DNA from 2 places in the Colwellia asteriadis genome. Region 2 is predicted to be linked to the other one. Evidence: riboswitches for the same ligand, from Rfam matches in the RefSeq annotation. Region 2 holds a riboswitch; the other holds the start of a gene.
What was found. A riboswitch is a leader RNA that binds a small molecule or an ion and turns the genes downstream of it on or off. The one in region 2 is predicted to bind lysine.
Positions count from the first base shown of each region.

Region 1: linked by a shared signal. The riboswitch ahead of dapA (4-hydroxy-tetrahydrodipicolinate synthase) and the one ahead of lysC (lysine-sensitive aspartokinase 3) in region 2 are both predicted to bind lysine.

Region 1 is NZ_BAAAFA010000003.1:137,913-147,452, forward strand. It holds gene ABD005_RS05415 (succinylglutamate desuccinylase/aspartoacylase family protein) at 1-343, opposite strand, end outside; gene ABD005_RS05420 (PLP-dependent decarboxylase) at 380-1,621, opposite strand; gene ABD005_RS05425 (2,3,4,5-tetrahydropyridine-2,6-dicarboxylate N-succinyltransferase) at 1,808-2,557, opposite strand; gene dapA (4-hydroxy-tetrahydrodipicolinate synthase) at 2,657-3,589, opposite strand; lysine riboswitch at 3,706-3,920, opposite strand; gene ABD005_RS05435 (methyltransferase) at 4,084-5,130, shown strand; gene ABD005_RS05440 (sensor histidine kinase) at 5,184-6,818, shown strand; gene arcA (two-component system response regulator ArcA) at 6,951-7,658, shown strand; gene ABD005_RS05450 (Hpt domain-containing protein) at 7,760-8,119, opposite strand; gene folE2 (GTP cyclohydrolase FolE2) at 8,464-9,390, shown strand.
Region 2 is NZ_BAAAFA010000007.1:265,379-274,918, reverse strand. It holds gene ABD005_RS11825 (formate/nitrite transporter family protein) at 290-1,228, shown strand; gene acnA (aconitate hydratase AcnA) at 1,380-4,106, shown strand; gene ABD005_RS11815 (porin family protein) at 4,618-5,199, shown strand; lysine riboswitch at 5,743-5,977, shown strand; gene lysC (lysine-sensitive aspartokinase 3) at 6,098-7,471, shown strand; gene ABD005_RS11805 (glutathione peroxidase) at 7,578-8,057, opposite strand; gene ABD005_RS11800 (NAD(P)-dependent oxidoreductase) at 8,184-9,047, shown strand; gene ABD005_RS11795 (hypothetical protein) at 9,059-9,540, shown strand, end outside.

The sequences.
Region 1 (9,540 bases), on a different contig from region 2:
AAGGTTCAATAACACTCTCATCAAAATGGTACATACGATTCCAGTTTACACCGGTAATAGGATCAAATCGCCCTAAGGTGTATTCGCCATTTTTGTGATTACAAGCAACAGGATTAGCGTAAGGCACTAAAGTGATATTCGCATTCAAACGGCAATGTTGTAGTAACTCAAGTAACTGAAATATTACCGCATTACCTTGCACTTCTGCGCCGTGCATATTGGCCTGTATATAAACATTAGGACCACTGGCATTTTCACTAACAAAAGAATAAACGGGTACCGTTAATTTGGCACCGCTAGCCATTTCACCTACCGACATGACTTTTTTTGTAAAGGTATTCATTTTCAATCTCAACTAAAGGTTACTAAATATCACTAACTAAGCTAAATAAGAGGCTGCTGCTTGGGCGGCTCTTACCTTAGTTAATTGTCCATCTTGAAAAACATATTCTGCAGCGAGTTCATGACATAAGAAAAATGGCATACTTTCGGTAAAGCCATAAGCGCCACAATAACCAAAAACCAGTTCATCACCCACTTCAACATCATTAGGTAACGGTAAGCGACCTAACTTATCCATACTGGTACATAAAGGGCCATGTATATCAAATAATTGTTCCGCTCCTTGAGCAGCATTGTTATCACTTCTTAGGAGAGTTACCGGAAAAGGTTGGTCGGTAATCGCTGGGCGTATTAGATGATTAATCCCTGCAGACAATACTAATTGCTCTTGCCCATAGTTCATTTTTCTATCAACCACAGGAACCACATAATAGCCGCACTCAGCAACAGCATAACGTCCCAATTCAAGCCATAACTCTTCAACACCTGCTTGTGCTTTTATTTTTGCTAAATCTTCAATAATTTGTGGCCAAGACAGCGTTTGTCCTTGGTCTAAATAATCAATTCCTAAACCGCCGCCTAAATCGAGTATTTTCAAATCCATGCCAATGACGTTAGCAAGGCCCGTTAATGGTGCAACCATTTGCCCCCACAATGAGTACATTTTTTCATTACTGAGCATATTGCCCCACTGAAAAATATGTAAACCACAAAGATTAAGTGCAGGGAAATCATCAACATGAATACTTTGCCATTGTTCAACAGATAAACCAAATGGCGTAAGGCTATTGCCTCCAAGTGGGTTTTTCTCACCTTCTTGCCATTGTAATTGCACTCGCAGTAAAACCGCTGGCTTATCATCAGTTAACTTTTGCTCGATAACCGCTTCATTTAACCACGTTAATTGATTTAAACTTTCCACCACAAAAGTGCGCACGCCTTGTTGTAAAAAAGCGCTTAGTTGCTTTTTGGTTTTAGCAGGCCCGGTATTTAAAATACGTTCAGGGTTAATGCCTTGCGCTAACACTTGCGCTAATTCACCGGAACTAGCGACATCAAAATTAAAGCCTTCACTATCAAGTGTTTGAATTATTTTCGACAATGGATTCGCTTTAACCGCAAACCATAACTTAATCACATCTTGCTGCTGTAATTTAGCTAAGTGTGCTTTAAGAGCATCGAGTTGATAAACAAAATATGCCTGTTCATGCTCCGGTGACTGATGAGCAGTTAAGGCACTTTTAATACTAAGATCGAACCAGCTAGGATGTGTTGTCATAATTTTTCTTAGGTTATGTTATGTTAGGTTGTGTCGTGTTAGTTATGTTGTGTTAAGTTTGGTTAATTCGACAGTTAGTAAAGTGAACTCAGCTAAAAACCATATAACAAAGTCACGTTTAAAGAGGTAACAAGTAAAATAGATTCGCTTATTACCTCACTTAATAATCAGTAAATACTCAGTAAATTAGCGTAAGATAGACTCTAACTCTAAAGAAGCATCACTTTGCTCATCACGGTACTTAACGATTAGTGCACATGCCATGTTTAAGCCTTGCGCTTGTGCCCACTCGCCTTTAACTGGGCGAGTACCTGGTACAACAACAGCACGTTCAGGGATTTCAGCACCTTTTTCACGCATAACTTGGTTAACACAATCATATACTGGCACAGATTTAGATAATGAAACGCCTGGTGCTAATACTGCGCCTTTTTTAACGACAATACCTTCAACAACCACAACGCCAGCACTTAAAAATGCATCGTCTTCAATAATCACTGGGCTAGCGCCAATTGGCTCTAATACACCACCAATTTGTACCGCTGCAGAAACATGTACGTTTTTACCAATTTGTGCACATGAACCAATTAAAGCGTGACTATCAACCATAGTACCACTGTCAACAAATGCCCCAACATTAATATAGGCTGGTGGCATAATAATAACGCCTGATGCAACATGAGCACCTGCACGCACTGAAGAGCCGCCTGGTACTAAACGTACTCCATCTTGTGGCGTGAATTGACGTGCTGGTAAATTATGCTTATCAACAAAGCCTTGGTAGTTATCAGAAAAACTAATATTTTCGCCTGCTTTAAACGCTGCTAAAATACCTTGCTTAACTTCAACATTTGCATGCCAGTTACCATTTTCATCTTGACTTGCAGCTCGCAAAGTACCCGCTTCTAGTTGTGCAATTACATCTTGCCAATCCATTTTCTACTCCAATTATTATATCTATTTACGTTAAAACTTAAGGTTTATGTTGAAGGAAAGTACTCGAACTTATCGCAGCACTTTCTCTGAATTTTTAATTTATGTTGAATAAGCCGCAAGCCACTGCGCAATGCGCTGATCAAAGTGCTGAATATCATCACTATTAGCTAACTCTAATGCCGTTAATGGTGCGCGCAGTGTGTTATGGCTAATAACGCCTTGTTGGTGCATTAACACTTTCACGGGAATAGGATTTGCCACAGCAAACAATGCGTCTACCGCATTTTGCCATAGCGGGAAAAGTGTTTGACATTGCGTTGCTGTTTTAGAAAGGCAGCACTCAACATATTTTTTGGTGGCTTCAGGCCATGCATTGGCGCAAACAGACACTAAGCCTTTAACACCACCGGAAACAAGGTACGGCACCATAGCATCTTCACCACTATAAAGATCAATTTCAGGACAATGCTGACGGTAAGCTAAAAACTTATTAATATCGCCGCTAGCTTCTTTCATTGCCCAACAATTTTGGTGGTTTTGAATTTGTTGTAAGGTTTCAACGGGAATATCAACACCACTCCGTGAAGGGACGTTGTATAGCATGCACGGGAATTTGGCCGCATCTAATAAGGCACTAAACCATTGTGTTTGACCTACAGGTCCTGGTTTTGCGTATATCGGCGTGGCAAGCAAATAGGCATCAATAGGTAGGCTATTACATTGTGCTAACCACTGTAATTGCTCAGATAAATTAGAGCCACCAACAGCCACCATAAGCGGTGTATCCAGCGCTAAACCACAAATAAAGTCAACAATCGAGAATTGCTCTTCAGCTGTTAGCGCCAACCCTTCGCCTGTACTACCAAGTAATAAAATACCATTACCTGCAGCAGCTTGATGCTGAGCAATTTCACGCAAACTTATAAAGTCGACGCTGCCATTCTGATTAAAAGGGGTAACTAAAGCTGTCCAAAGCGCACAGTGTTGTACGGCCTTATTAGTTTGAACATCTGAAGAATGAATTGAAGTCATTACTCTCGAACTCTTGTTTAGCCATGTTTATTGTACACAGCAGTGATAGTTCGGAGAGTTCTTGGCAATTACAAAGAAGAGCAACAATACAATGAATGTATTTAGGCACTTATGCAAAGGCCAGAAGCTCTCCACTTATATAACTATAAAATAGTTACTAGTGACAATTGTTGGGATTCAGCCCAAACAACCGATAGCTAACTCATCAAAAAGCTCGCTATCTCGGCGTTAATCCCCCTCATTACTATTATTGGAGTTTGATCTCCATATTCTGAGTTACCTCAAAATACCGCAATAGTAATTACCTGGTTAACGCTCCTCTTCTGGCCCCTTTGGTTTAATAGCCAAACTATTAAACCTGAATTAGGGACGGCGCTATTTAAGCATTTTTTAAAATGACATTCAATAAAAGACTACTGCGGTGCTATTCCAATTTTGTAAATTATCGTAGAATAGTAATAACGCTTCTTTTATTTTATCTGTGCCAGTTATCTATGTCTCTTAGCAACCCTAGCCAAGTCTTATTACGTAATAGTGAATTACTCACTTCAGCAACGCCTTTATTAATTAACTTACCTGAAGATGGCTTTATTGATGAATTAATAACGCTAAATGAGAGTGCTAAGGTAAGTTGCTACAATACTAATTTTATTGATCATCAAGCCTTGACTCATAAGCACGGTAGTCGTATTCATAATAACTTTACTTGTGTTTATGAAAGTGAGCTACAACACGATTTAGTGATTATTGCTTTCCCTAAAAGCAAAGCCGAACTCAATTTCACTTTAGCGATGATCGCTCCTTTTTTAACAGCCGAGACAAAAATACTGATTGTTGGTGAGAAAAAAGGCGGAATTCAATCAACTCCTAAACTAACTGCAAACTTTTTAGAACATTGTCAAAAAGTTGATTCCGCACGCCATTGCTTTTTATTTGCAGGATTAATGAATGAAAATAAAAGATCTGTTCCTTTTAAATTAGAGAGCTGGTACAAGCACTATGCTATAACAGTGGACGGGATTGAATTAGCGATTGCCTCACTGCCTGGAGTATTCAGCCAAGAAAAACTTGATAGTGGCACAGCATTACTTCTTAGTAACTTACCCAAAGAATTAGCAGGTAAAATACTCGACTTTGGTTGTGGTGCTGGAGTAATAAGTTGCTTTATTGCTAAAAAATATTCGAATGTTGAGCTATCCTTATTAGACGTTAGTGCATTAGCGCTTGCTTCGGCAGAAAAAACACTAGCATTAAACAACATAAACGCGACTGTGTTCCCTTCAAATAGCTTATCTGAAGTTACCAACACATATCAGCATATTGTTTCAAATCCACCTTTTCATCAAGGGGTTAATACAAATTATCAAGCAACAGAAACCTTTTTATCAGGTATTCATAAAAATCTAAAAAAGAAAGGAAGTATTACCATAGTCGCGAATAGTTTCTTACGTTACCAACCTATTATGGAACAATACATTGGCTGTACAAGTGTCATCACTAAAGCACAAGGTTTTACTATTTATCATGCATCTAAACGTTAAAGTAACAGCATCATAAGATTCAATTAATTCATCTCTCAGGAATAATGTTAAGTATGCCAAACTCAGTGAAAACAAAATCGTTTCGTAGTTTATTGTTGAAAAGTACTTTAGGGCTAACTATAACGTTAGCTGGATTAACGGCATTATTACTGTTATTAAAAATTAATACTCAACAACGCAATGAAATAGAAAGTAACACTTGGTTGTGGGCAAGCATTTTAGCAGACAAAAGTCGCCCTTTTTTAGAAGATGACCCAACAAAAACTAATATTGCTCTAAAAAAAGAGTTAACAGAACTCAGTAAAAACATTACGTTAATTAATCGCATACATATCTACGATTTAAACGACAACAGTGTATCTTTTTTTACAAGCTATAATAAAAACAACAGTTTTCCTGCGATTAAAGACAAAATAAATGAAATTGATGAACTCACTACCATTCGCTATCATGAACAATATCTAGAGCTTGTTGTTGAAATTAAAAGTAGTCAAAAAACCGTTGGTTATGTTTACCTTCAAACTAGCTTAACTAAAAAGAATGATTTTTTTAGTAGCTTATTGCTACTTGGACTCTTTTTACTTATTAGCGCTATTAGTATCGCGGTATTAACTGCCCTGTGGTTATACAAAAAAACCTGCACTCCCCTTGATGGTATTACTGAACTCATTGATAACATCTCTCAGAAAAAGCGTTATGACAATCGAGCTAAAAAACAAGAGTATAAAGAATTTGATATTTTAGCTCGCTATATCAACATTTTATTAACCGTTACAGAAAAACATATCTATAAATTAGAAGATGATCACCACTATGCGTTATCACAAAACAATGAACTTAAAAGTCGTGTAGAATCACGCACTAGCGCACTAAAAGACTCAAACCAAGAGTTACTTTCTACCTTAGAGAAGCTACATCAATACCAAGGTCAACTCGTCGAAAGTGAAAAGATGGCTTCATTAGGAGATATGGTTGCAGGCATTGCACACGAAATTAATACCCCTATCGGGTTAGGAGTAACTGCTTCAAGTTTACTAGCCGATAACCTAAATAATATAAAAGAGCGTTTTGATAATAAAACATTAAAATCAAGTGAGTTAAAGCGCTTCCTTAACGACGGCGAAGAGAATATTGCTATTATTTTTCGTAATCTTGAACGTGCGGCTAACTTAATTTCGAGCTTTAAGAAAGTTGCAGTTGACCAATCTAGTGCTGAAAGCAGAACCTTTGATGTCCATGGTCTTATTGATGAGGTGTTACTCACACTATCTGCAAAAATAAAGTCAGCACAAGTCACCGTAATAATAGATTGCCCTGAAAACCTCACTATTACGAGTAAACCAGGGCCGCTCAATCAAATACTCATTAACCTTATTTTAAATTCAATTCATCATGCATTTGACGGTATAACCACAAGAGAAGTATCCATTAAAATTCAAAGTTTAAGTGACCAACTAAATATTCACTATCATGATAATGGTGTTGGTATAGATGAAAGCATTAAGAATAAAATATTCGATCCCTTTACAACCACTAAACGTGGCAGCGGCGGCAGCGGTTTAGGAATGCATTTAGTTTATAATTTAGTCACTCAAGCACTTATTGGACATATAAGCATGCACAGTGAACCTCAGCAAGGGGTCGATTTTGATATAACATTCCCGATTGAGCGTACAATAGTACAATAAAATAGTAACTAATCAGCCAATCTAATTGTTTTTTAAGCATGACTTGGCTAACATAGTTAAATAATTGTTAATTGTTTTATATAGTATTTAATTAATTAACCTATTCTTCATAATTATTAGGTCACATTACCAATGGAAATATATCAAATTCTTGTCGTTGAAGATGAAGACGTTACACGTTTTAATTTACGCAATTTATTTGAAGCAGAAGGATACACAGTACACGAAGCCACTGATGGCAATAGCATGACAGAAATGCTTCAGCAACATGACATCAACTTAGTTATTATGGATATTAACCTCCCCGGTAAAAACGGTTTATTGCTCGCCAGAGAGTTGACTAACAACAAAGAGTTAGGGTTAATATTTTTAACAGGCCGTGATAGCGACATTGATAAAATACTCGGTTTAGAAATTGGCGCTGATGATTACTTAACTAAGCCTTTTAATCCTCGAGAGCTTACGATTAGAGCCCGTAATATATTAAATCGCATTGGTCAGAATAAAACAGAAGTACCTGAACAAACGATCCTTAAGTTTAACCAATGGTCTCTTGATAGTAACTCAAGACAAATGACAAGCCCTGACGGCGACACCATTGCAATACCACGTGGTGAATATAGAGCGTTAAGCTTACTAATTAGCAACGCAGGAAAAATTGTCACTCGCCAAGAGTTAATCAAAGAGATGACAGGTAGAGAGTTACGTTCTAATGACAGAACAGTAGATGTAACAATAAGACGATTACGTAAACACTTTGAAAGCTGCTCAAGTACACCTGAGCTTATTAATACAATTCATGGTGAGGGATATCGCTTCATCGGTACACTTGAAGCTTAAAATGTATTAACAGTATTCCTGTGTAATCAAAAAGCTAGACTAATTATCTAGCTTTTTTAGTTTTAGCTCACATCAACAAGTTGTGATGTAAATAATAAACGTTAATCTAACGCTGAGAGCCAAGACTTAAAAACTTTCATATCGGCATTATTCTGTTGCGTAAGCTCGGCTAATAACTTTTCTTTTTCTACGCTATCTGCCGTGATTTTCTCTAACGTGACTAAGCGGCTGTGTAATCTAACTAAACCAACACTCGCTGCTGCTCCTTTCATTTTATGACAGCTCTCTTGCCATAAAGATTCTGAATTTTGGGTGACAGCATTATTAATATCAGCCAAATAAATAGTTGTTTGTTGACGATATAACGCATACATTTTTTCTAGCATCTCTTTACCTAAGGTATCGAAATAGCCTTGAAGTAATTCTATATTAAGTGTTTCAGATACTTGCTTGGTACTCACGTAATAACTCACAAATTAATATAATAATAAAAAGAGTGTAACATAACCCTCACTTAATATGAGTAAACTTGCATTGTATGATTATTTGCCTGTTTATAACATCAGTAGGATTACCACAGCTTATTGCTAACACGAATAATCAGCCCAGAAAAGGGTGATTTTCCATTATTATTTCGCCATATTGACATTATTTTGTATATTTTTTACCACTGTGCTTACAACAATAATGATTACCATTAAAAAATAAGCTAGAATGTGCGCCCTTAGTTCTACTCATTGCATTCCTTAGTTACTTACATAGTGCAATAGTTAATAATCATATTTAGTTTTAAAGTGGAGTCGTAATGCCGACATCAATGCCTGATATTGCCAACCATACAACAGCCCAAACCGAAGGTACGTTAGACTGGGTAGGTATGAGCAACATTGAAATGCCTATTATGGTGGCCTCAAAAGGCGAAAGTGAGCGCATGGTTTCAGCTCATATCGATGCTTTTGTGAATTTAAATGATGCACAAGCGAAAGGTATTCATATGTCGCGCTTGTACTTACTTATTGATGAGTTATCAACGAGCAGCGTATTAAATTACCAAACATTAGTCGCCTTACTCGATGGTTTTATTAATAGCCACCAAGAGCTCAGCGATGAAGCCAAGGTAGTCTTTAATTTTGAGTACCACCTACGCAGAAAGTCATTAATAAGCGGTAAAGAAGGCTGGAAAGGCTACCCGGTAACCCTAACCGGCTCATTAAAGCAAGGGAAGTTAGCGATAGAACTTTCAATTGAAGTACCTTACTCTTCAACTTGCCCTTGTTCTGCGGCATTAGCTAGACAACTTATTCAGCAAGCATTCCAAGATAAATTTGCTAGTCAACAAGATTTAGCACTTAACGATGTACATGAATGGTTAGGCACTACCGAGGGAGTCGTTGCAACACCGCATTCACAACGCTCAGTGGCTGAAATCAAAGTAAAACTTAATAACAGCATTGATGACTTTCCTATCACTGAATTAGTTGACTTAATTGAAGGCTCACTAAAAACCCCCGTTCAGGCTGCTGTAAAGCGTGAAGATGAACAAGAGTTTGCTCGCCTAAATGGTCAAAACTTAATGTTTTGTGAAGATGCTGCACGTCGTTTACAACATACTATGAATCAAGCAGTACACTTTGATGATTTCTGGTTACGTATAAACCACCTTGAATCTCTGCACGCTCATGATGCGGTTAGCGTCACCACAAAAGGTATTCCTGGCGGGTATCAACCATAAAAACAATTAGTTTTTCGTAAAAAGCCAAGCGCGTTATGCCTTGGCTTTTTTATTGTCTAAAATTTATCCTTCTAAAAGTTTTTCTTATTTACTTTTAAACAAAGTTACTTAATACTCAAGATCATTTCAACGGTGAGTAGCCATTAATAT
Region 2 (9,540 bases):
GAATTTCACATCTTTCTCTATACATAGACAAACTAATAAAAACCTTTTAAATCAATGGTAAAGTTGTTTTCGTTGATTTTAAATTAGGCATTTGTCATTTTACTGCTTTGTAAGTTTCTTATATAAATCCTGAAAATTATCTATTGGTCTGATATTTGCTCTATCTCTATGAAATCAAAGTAGGGTATGCAGAAGTGATTCAAGTGTTAGTGAACTCTAGATATATCACTTTCTGGCATCATTCAGCCTTCGTTAAAAACATAAAGAATTGATTTTAAGGTATTAAATTTTGAAAAAGCAAAAAAATTATCCACTAAAGCCCTCTAAAAAAGACGTAAAAGGTATTGATGCAATTAAAAACCGTATCGACAAGAACACTATTAACCGCGGTGAAGTAGAGCGCAGTAAAGAGCGAAAGATAGAGTCTGAACAATATCAAGAGGTCATTATAAAGCGTACAGACGAAACCTTCAGACATGCGGACGATATTTTACAGCTCGCTATTCATGAAGGAAAAAGTCAAATAGAGCGCCCAATATTAGGATTGTTCTTATCATCTGTCGCAGCAGGTATGATTATTGGTTTTAGCGTTCTCGCTGTAGCGGTAATGGCAAGTATTCTAGGTAGTCTTGATGGCATAAATCGTGTACTGGTTGCTTTGGTTTACCCTTTAGGTTTTATGTTATGTATTTTGAGTAGAACGCAACTTTTTACTGAGCATACTGCTACCGCTGTTTATCCATTACTTGATGGGAGAGCAAGTATTAGCGGGGTATTAAAATTATGGTCAACTGTCATTCTAGGTAACTTGAGTGGTGGTTTTATTATTGCTATTTTATTAAATGGTGCCGAGTCAGTTATTCATGCTAGAGACGGGTACCTATTAATTGCGAGCCATGTTCTAGCGTTCGATTCTGCTAGCCTTTTTGTTAGTGCGATTTTAGCTGGATGGTTAATGGCTATAGGAGCGTGGACCATTTTATCTACTCATTCAACGTCTAGTCAGATTTTGTGTATATTCTTAGCCACGTTTCTTATTGGTATCGGTGGTTTACACCACTCAATAGCAGGGTCGGTTGAATTATTTGTTGGTTACCTCATGTCGCCTAACATCAATATTACGACTATTACCCCCGTTATAGCGGTGATTTTACTGGGTAACGCCATTGGCGGAAGCGTGTTTGTTGCTATGTTGAATTACGGGCATATACGTGGATTAAATAAATAACGTAAAGAAAGTACTCTTGGTTAAAGGCTGCAAGCGCTAAACAGTAATAACAGAGGCTATTAAGCAAGAGAGTAAATTAATAATAAATTTCAAATGAGGCTAAATAAAAGAACTAACCTTAAAAGTACCTTAAAGCAAATAGGAGAGTATAGTGACATCATCAAATAAGCACATTGCCACCCTGACGGTGCGCGGTAAAGAATATGAATACTTCGACTTATCTACTTTGCAAATTGATATCAAGCGGCTGCCACTTACAGCAAAAATCTTATTAGAAAACTTACTACGTCATAGCGATGAGCAGTATGTTCAGCCCGAGGATATTCAAGCCTTAGCCAAATGGGATATCACTTCCGCTTCTCGTACCGAAATTGCATTTGTTCCTTCAAGAGTCATATTACAAGATTTTACAGGTGTGCCGGCGGTTGTTGATTTAGCCGCCATGCGTAATGCAATGCTTGATTTAGGTGGCGATCCCAATAAAATTAATCCACTAAAACCTGTCGATTTAGTTATTGACCATTCCATTATGGTCGACGAATTTGGCAAAGCGGACTCGTTTGAACGCAATACTGAAATTGAGGTGGCGCGTAACAAAGAGCGTTATCAATTTTTAAAATGGGGACAAAGTGCATTTGATAACTTCAAAGTGGTACCTCCTGGAAAAGGTATCGTGCACCAAGTTAATTTAGAGTACTTAGCCCGTGTAACGTTTATCGATGAACAGCAAGATAAATCACTACTTTACCCTGATACCTTAGTAGGGACAGATTCACACACTACGATGATAAATGGTTTAGGTGTACTTGGTTGGGGAGTAGGCGGTATTGAAGCTGAAGCAGCCATGTTAGGTCAACCTGTTACTATGCTAATACCTGAAGTTGTTGGCATGGAATTAAAGGGGAAATTACCCGCTGGCGCAACCGCAACCGATTTAGTGTTAGCCGTTACAGAACAATTGCGAGCATTCGGTGTAGTGGGTAAATTCATTGAGTTTTTTGGTGATGGTGTACAGCACTTATCTGTGGCAGATCGTGCAACGCTTGCCAATATGTCACCTGAGTATGGCGCCACATGTGGCTTGTTTCCTATCGATGAACAAACCACTAAATACTTGGCATTAACTGGCCGTAACGCGCTACAAATCGATATTATTGAAGCCTACTCAAAAGCGCAAGGTATGTGGGGCAGTGAAGCACAAGAGCATGCAGAGTACCATGCAAAACTCACAATGAATTTAGATACTGTTGTTCCAGCTATTGCAGGACCGAAGCGCCCGCAAGATAGAATTAATTTAGACCAAGCCGCGACTGCATTTGAGCATTGGATCTCTGAGCAAAAAGAGTTGGCTATTGCACCGAATGATAAGCAGAAAGCGACATTTGATAATGAAGGGGGAGTAGAAAACATAGGAGCTAAAACGGTAACTTCTAAAACTAGCGCTTTTTATCGTCATAAAGAACAAGACGTTGAGCTTCACGAAGGTGCGGTTGTTATCGCAGCGATTACCAGCTGTACTAATACATCGAACCCGTCAGTATTGGTGGCTGCGGCACTACTCGCGCAAAAAGCCAATCAATTAGGACTTACTGTTAAACCTTGGGTTAAAACAAGTTTTGCGCCTGGCTCACAAGTAGTAACAGAATACCTCAACAAAGCAGGGTTATCTAAAGAGTTAGATAAAATGGGGTTTAATTTAGTTGGTTATGGTTGTACTACTTGTATTGGTAACTCAGGACCATTGCCAAAACCGATTTCCAGTGCAATTAGAGAGGGGGATTTAATCGTAACCTCAGTCTTGTCAGGTAACCGTAATTTTGAAGGGAGAATTCACTCCGATGTTAAAGCTAATTATTTAGCATCGCCACCTTTAGTTGTCGCTTATGCTCTAGCGGGTAATATGAAAATTGATATTACTAAGGAACCTCTAGGTATCAGTAATGATGGAAAACCTGTTTATTTAAAAGATATATGGCCAAGCCAGCAAGAAATACAAGATATCGTTACACATGTTGTTAATAGCTCAATGTTCTCTGATAAATACAGCTCTGTTTATGATGGCGGTGATAGCTGGAAAAAACTCGATACGGTTGATGCCGATATTTACAATTGGCCAGACAGTACATACATAAAAAAACCAACTTTTTTTGAAAATATGAAAGTACAACCTGAGCCTATTCAGGCCATTGAAAATGCACGTTGTTTATTGAAATTAGCCGATAGCGTCACCACAGACCACATTTCACCTGCTGGCTCTATAGGAAAAGAAACCCCCGCGGCCGAATATCTTCGTGATAATTATGTTGAGCAAGATAATTTTAACTCTTATGGCTCTAGACGAGGTAATCATGAGATTATGATGCGTGGTACTTTTGCAAACGTTAGGTTAAAAAATCAACTTGCACCTGGGACAGAAGGGGGCTTTACCCGTAAACAGCCAGGTGCTCAGGAAATGACAGTATTTGAGGCTTCGCAACAGTATATTACTGACAACATACCTACTATTGTTATTGCTGGCAAAGAATATGGAACAGGCAGCTCTCGCGACTGGGCTGCCAAAGGACCACTGTTGTTAGGTGTGAAAGCTGTCATTGCAGAAACCTATGAGCGTATTCACCGCTCTAATTTGATTGGAATGGGAATATTACCCCTGCAATTTAAGCAAGGCAAAGGGGCACACACTTACCATTTAGATGGTACTGAGCAGTTTTCTATTCACGCGATTGAGGCTGGTCAAAAGCAGGTAAAAGTAGATGCGCTAAAATCCGATGGTGTGAGTTTTAGCTTTGAAACAGATATCCGTATTGATACACCCAATGAGTTTGAATATTTCCGCCATGGTGGCATCCTTCAATATGTTATCCGATCACTGTTGTAGCATAATTAACTAATCAGCAAGTGAGTATAACTAAGCTTGCTGATTAGTTACGCAAGTGCTATTTAAATAGCACTTCTGAACAGCCTTCAATAACAATAAAGTCCTACCTAAATAACCTTTAACGCCGACTAAAACCAAAAAATTTCAATGGTAACGAGCACATCTCGATAACTCCTCAACGTTAGCTCACTCAGTTTATGCAACTATTTTATTGTTTACGCTTATATTTTTATCTAATCCAATGAAATTACTAACTCACTCATATTGAAAGGGTACGCTACATAACACAATAATTTTATACGCCTCGACATCATTTAAAAGCACAATGTAAAACAGTGTGTAAATGTTTCATGGTTAATTATAAAAATTACAATAAAAAAGTAAAACTGTATGATTTTAAAGCAATAATGTGCGTTTTTAGCGCTTTTTATTGGCATGGTGTTTGTATATATAGATGTATCTGGGTAATTACATTCAGTTTAACTAATGACAAACAACAAGGGAGTATCAAATGAAGAAGACAATAATTTTAGGTGCACTTATTACCGCTGGTTTTCTAAACACTAACTTGCATGCAAAAACCTATAGCAGTGAAAGTGATGCTAAAGGTGTTTATGTTGGCGCTAGTTATGGTTATTTACGCGTAGATAGTGATAACGGCTTTGATGAAAATAAATCAGCCTACCAAGTATTTGCAGGCTATGGGTTTAATCAGTATTTTGCTATTGAAAGTAGTTTTATTGATTTTGGCGACTACGGTAATGATTTTGCTAACGCTGATACAGATGGTTATACCTTAGGTTTAAAAGCGGGTGTGCCAGTGTCAGATAATATCAGTATTTATGTTCGTGGTGGTCAATTGTGGTATGAAACCGACTACTCAGTACTTGGTGTTAACAACAGTGCAGATGATGAAGGTTTGTTTGCTGGTGTTGGTGCAAGTTACCATATCAACGAAGATTGGACCGTTAAGTTCGATTACACGGTTTATGACAACGATTTAGACGTTGATAGTGCAACAGATGATATTGATGATGCTAACTTTTCAACAGACTTGAAGCATGCTTCGTTAGGTTTTGAGTTCAAATTTTAAAACTCTACAATAAGTTTCCCCCAATACACAGCTACTAACAGCTAACTATAGATATGTATTGGATACTCGTTGTATTGTTAAGATAGTTTCCTCTTTTAACGATTCAGCTATCGTTTAGCTTTCAAAGGCAATACAACGAGTGTATCAATAACCCAAAATTGCTAGGTCAAATCGATTTAATGAAATACGACGTAGAATAGCATCAATGATGACTTTTTAGAGTTGTTGCTATCGCGACACCTACAAGTGATATTGTATTTGTTTACACATAGACTAAGCCCTTTCAGTTTCCTGCGTACAATTGAATTAGTTAAGCTGGCTGTATTACCTAGCGATTTAGTTGTAATTATCAAAAAGCGCGTTGAAAGTTGTTAATAGTTTAGACTACATCGGTAGAGGAAAATAAACATATGAATAATTATCCATAGATATGAATAACAACGGTTGCAATCTCCTATAAAATCAGTTTAAATAAGCGTGCTTTTATGTTTTAGACCTTTAACTCTAAATTAATTCTGATTTGGTTTTCTTACAGAAGTAATAAGCACCAGAAGAGGCGCGATAGCTAGGTAGATAATGTTACCCACCTAATAGGCGGGTTAGGAACCACATTCCATATGCATTATTGAGGGAGACTATCGCCGAGAATATTGTTACGTGGCATACAATATTCGGTCGCTAGGGTTGAATCCTTAGGGCTGTCACCTGACGTATTTGTTGCATTGTTTAAGTGCGCTATAACAAAACATTAAACAAAAGGTGGAGAGCTTCTGGCTGAAAAAGTTTTGCTTCTTTTTCTATGCCGTTTTGGTGTAGACCACTCGCTAACTGCTCAGTCATGCTCTTCCTATAGCTAAGTTTACCAATAAACATGCTATGTATTTTATGGGAGAAAATTATGAATTCTAATATTACTACTAATTTACCGCTTACCATTGCCAAATTTGGTGGAACTAGTGTTGCCGACTATGACGCTATGATGCGTTGTGCCAATATCATTAAAAATGATACGAGTAATCGTTTAGTGGTTGTTTCAGCCAGTGCTGGCGTAACCAATCATTTAGTGCGTTTAGGGCAAAGCGATGTTTCATTAGCTGAGCAAGCCGATATCATCAGTCAAATAAAAGCTATTCAGTTAAATATTACCCAACACTTTTCAGCAGATATTGAACGTGCATTAAATACCGAGATTGAAAGCTTGCTTGAAGCGTTAAGTGTATTAGCTTTAGCGCAATCTAAGCAATATAACCTACAGCATAGCGATGCAATTCTATCGTTTGGTGAGCAACTTAGCTCACGTATTTTTGCGCAAGTATTACGTGTTGCCGATGTTGCAGGTGAATATTTTAACGTTCAAGAGGTCATGAAAACCAACAGTTTATTTGGTAAAGCGGTTGTTGATGTGGCTCAGTTACGTGAACTTTGTCAATCAGAGTTAGCGCCTAAACTTGTCAATAAGGTTATTGTTACTCAAGGCTTTATTGGTCAAGATGCACAAGGTAATACCACAACCCTTGGTCGTGGAGGCTCTGATTATAGTGCGGCTTTACTTGCAGAAGCGCTAAGTGGTACTAATTTAGCCATTTGGACCGATGTTGTTGGTATTTTTACTACCGACCCTCGTATTACCGACCAAGCTCGCTCTATTGCTGAAATAAGTTTTGGCGAAGCGGCAGAAATGGCGACTTTTGGCGCTAAAATATTGCATCCTGCGACACTTATTCCAGCCATGCGTTGTAATATTCCGGTGTTTGTCGGCTCATCTAAAGAGCCTGAAAAGGGTGGCACTCAAATTAAGAAAAAAGTTGACTCAAATCCAACGTATCGATCTATTGCTTTACGCCGTGAGCAAACCTTAGTTACAGTGAAAAGCCCAGCAATGCTACATGCCAGTGGTTTCTTAGCTAACGTTTTTGCTATTTTAGCTAAGCATGAGTTGAGTGTTGATTTGATCACAACGAGTGAAATTAGCGTTGCCTTAACCTTTGACAACCCCGTTGGCTCAACCCAATCGCAAATTACTAGCGCGGTTGTTGAAGAGTTAGAGCAATTATGTGAAGTGAGCGTTGAGCATGGTTTATCGTTAGTTGCCGTTATAGGTAACGGTTTAACACGCGCTAAAGGAATTGGACAAAGTATTTTTGATACCTTGAATGATATCAACGTAAGGTTGATTTGTCATGGCGCTAGTGCGAATAATTTATGTTTTTTAGTGAATGAAGCTGATGCGAACACCACTGTTGAGAAGCTTCATAAAGCGCTGTTTGCCTAATAAATATAAATAACCTGATCAGGTTAAATATAAACTATGATATGAGCGTTACTTGAGTCACGCTCATATACTTATTTTTCTACAGTACCTTTTTTATAGCTCTTTTCTATAATATTTTTTCTATATCACTAGCGATATCTTCAGGCTTAGTTATTGGAGCGTAACGCTTTATGACTTGACCATCACGGTTAATTAAAAATTTAGTGAAATTCCACTTTATAGCCTTAGAGCCTAATAAGCCAGGAGCTTGTGCTTTTAAATAGCTAAATAAAGGATGGCTATTCTTTCCGTTAACATCAACTTTATTAAATAAATCAAAGCTTATATTAAACTGTAAATCACAAAACTGTTTAATTTCTTCATTGCTGCCACTTTCTTGCTGTTTAAACTGATTACAAGGAAAGGCTAATACTTCAAGTCCGTCTTCTTTATAGTTGTCGTATAAACTCTGTAACCCTTGATATTGCGGCGTAAATCCACAATTACTTGCGGTATTTACTATAAGTAACACTTTATTTTCATACTGTGAGAGTGACACATCTTCATTGTTATTTTTTTGTGCTGAAAAGGTGTAAATACTATTCATATCGTTATTCCTAATAGGGTAATATTTCTCAATATTACATGAAAGTTATACGCTTGTATTGTAAAGTAACGGCAGTGAAATATTCCAATACTATAGAGCAAGTTGGTATTACGTTAAGGAAAAAATATGAAAGTTGCATTTATCGGTTTAGGCGTGATGGGGTACCCAATGGCGGGTCATTTAGCAAAAGCGAATATTGATGTTTGCGTTTATAACCGCAGCCATGAAAAAGCGCTGGCATGGCAGGCTGAGTTTGGTGGTAGTGTTGCAACAACACCAGCATTAGCAGCACAAGGTTGTGATTTGGTTTTTTGTTGTGTGGGTAATGATGACGATGTTCGTCAAGTGACTTTAGGTGAGAATGGTATTTTAGCTGGTATGCCACAAGGTAGTATTTTTGTTGATCATACTACAGCCTCAGCTGAGTTAGCCCGAGAGTTAGCATCAGTCGCTCTTACTCATGGTCAGTACTTTTTAGATGCGCCAGTGTCAGGTGGTCAAGCAGGCGCAGAAAACGGTGTTTTAACGGTAATGTGCGGCGGTGATGCAGCAACATTTGCTAAAGCGCAGCCTGTTATGGACGCTTATGCACGTTTTAGTCAGTTGATGGGGCCTGTTGGCTCTGGCCAGTTAGCGAAAATGGTTAATCAAATATGTATTGCAGGTGTGGTACAAGGATTAGCGGAAGGTTTTAATTTTGCTGAAAAAGTGGGATTAGATCCTAAAGCATTAGTTGAGACCATCTCTAAAGGCGCAGCCGGTTCATGGCAAATGGAAAACCGCTACCAAACTATGTTTGCGGGTGAATATGATTTTGGTTTTGCGGTAGACTGGATGCGTAAAGATTTAGGCATAGCCTTTAGTGAAGCCGATAAACATGATGTGGCGCTACCTATGACAAAAATGGTTGATGGCTTTTATCAAGAAATTCAAGAAAACGGTGGTAATCGCTGGGATACGTCTAGTTTGATTTCACGTTTTAAAAAATAATTATCGAGGGAATGATGAAGGTATTTATTGGTGTTTTGACGAGTATGTTGTTATTAGCTGCTTGCGGTGGTGGCTCTACTGCACCGACGAAGGTTCCTACTGCGGGCGGCCCAATTGATGCCACACCAGTGAAGACGACAGATAACTTAGCTCTCCCTAATAATCAAGGCTTAGCAAGTTATAATGTACTCATCCTAGGTAATAGTCATGTGCAATACATTGAACCGCTTTTAAAAAGTATATTTACTAAAACGAATAAAACGGTGAATATTGAGACGCGCACCGGCGCATTTCTTGATGCCATTGTAAAAAATGAAAGTATTATCGAATTACTTGAAAGTAAACAATGGAGTCATGTTATTTTACAAGGACAGAAATATTCACAAAGTCAGTCGGTGTTGTATTCAACTGAGGCAACCATTGTCTGGATTCAACGTGTCAAGGCGATAGGGGCTACACCTATTCTTTTTCCTGAACACCCGCCAGAAGGTAA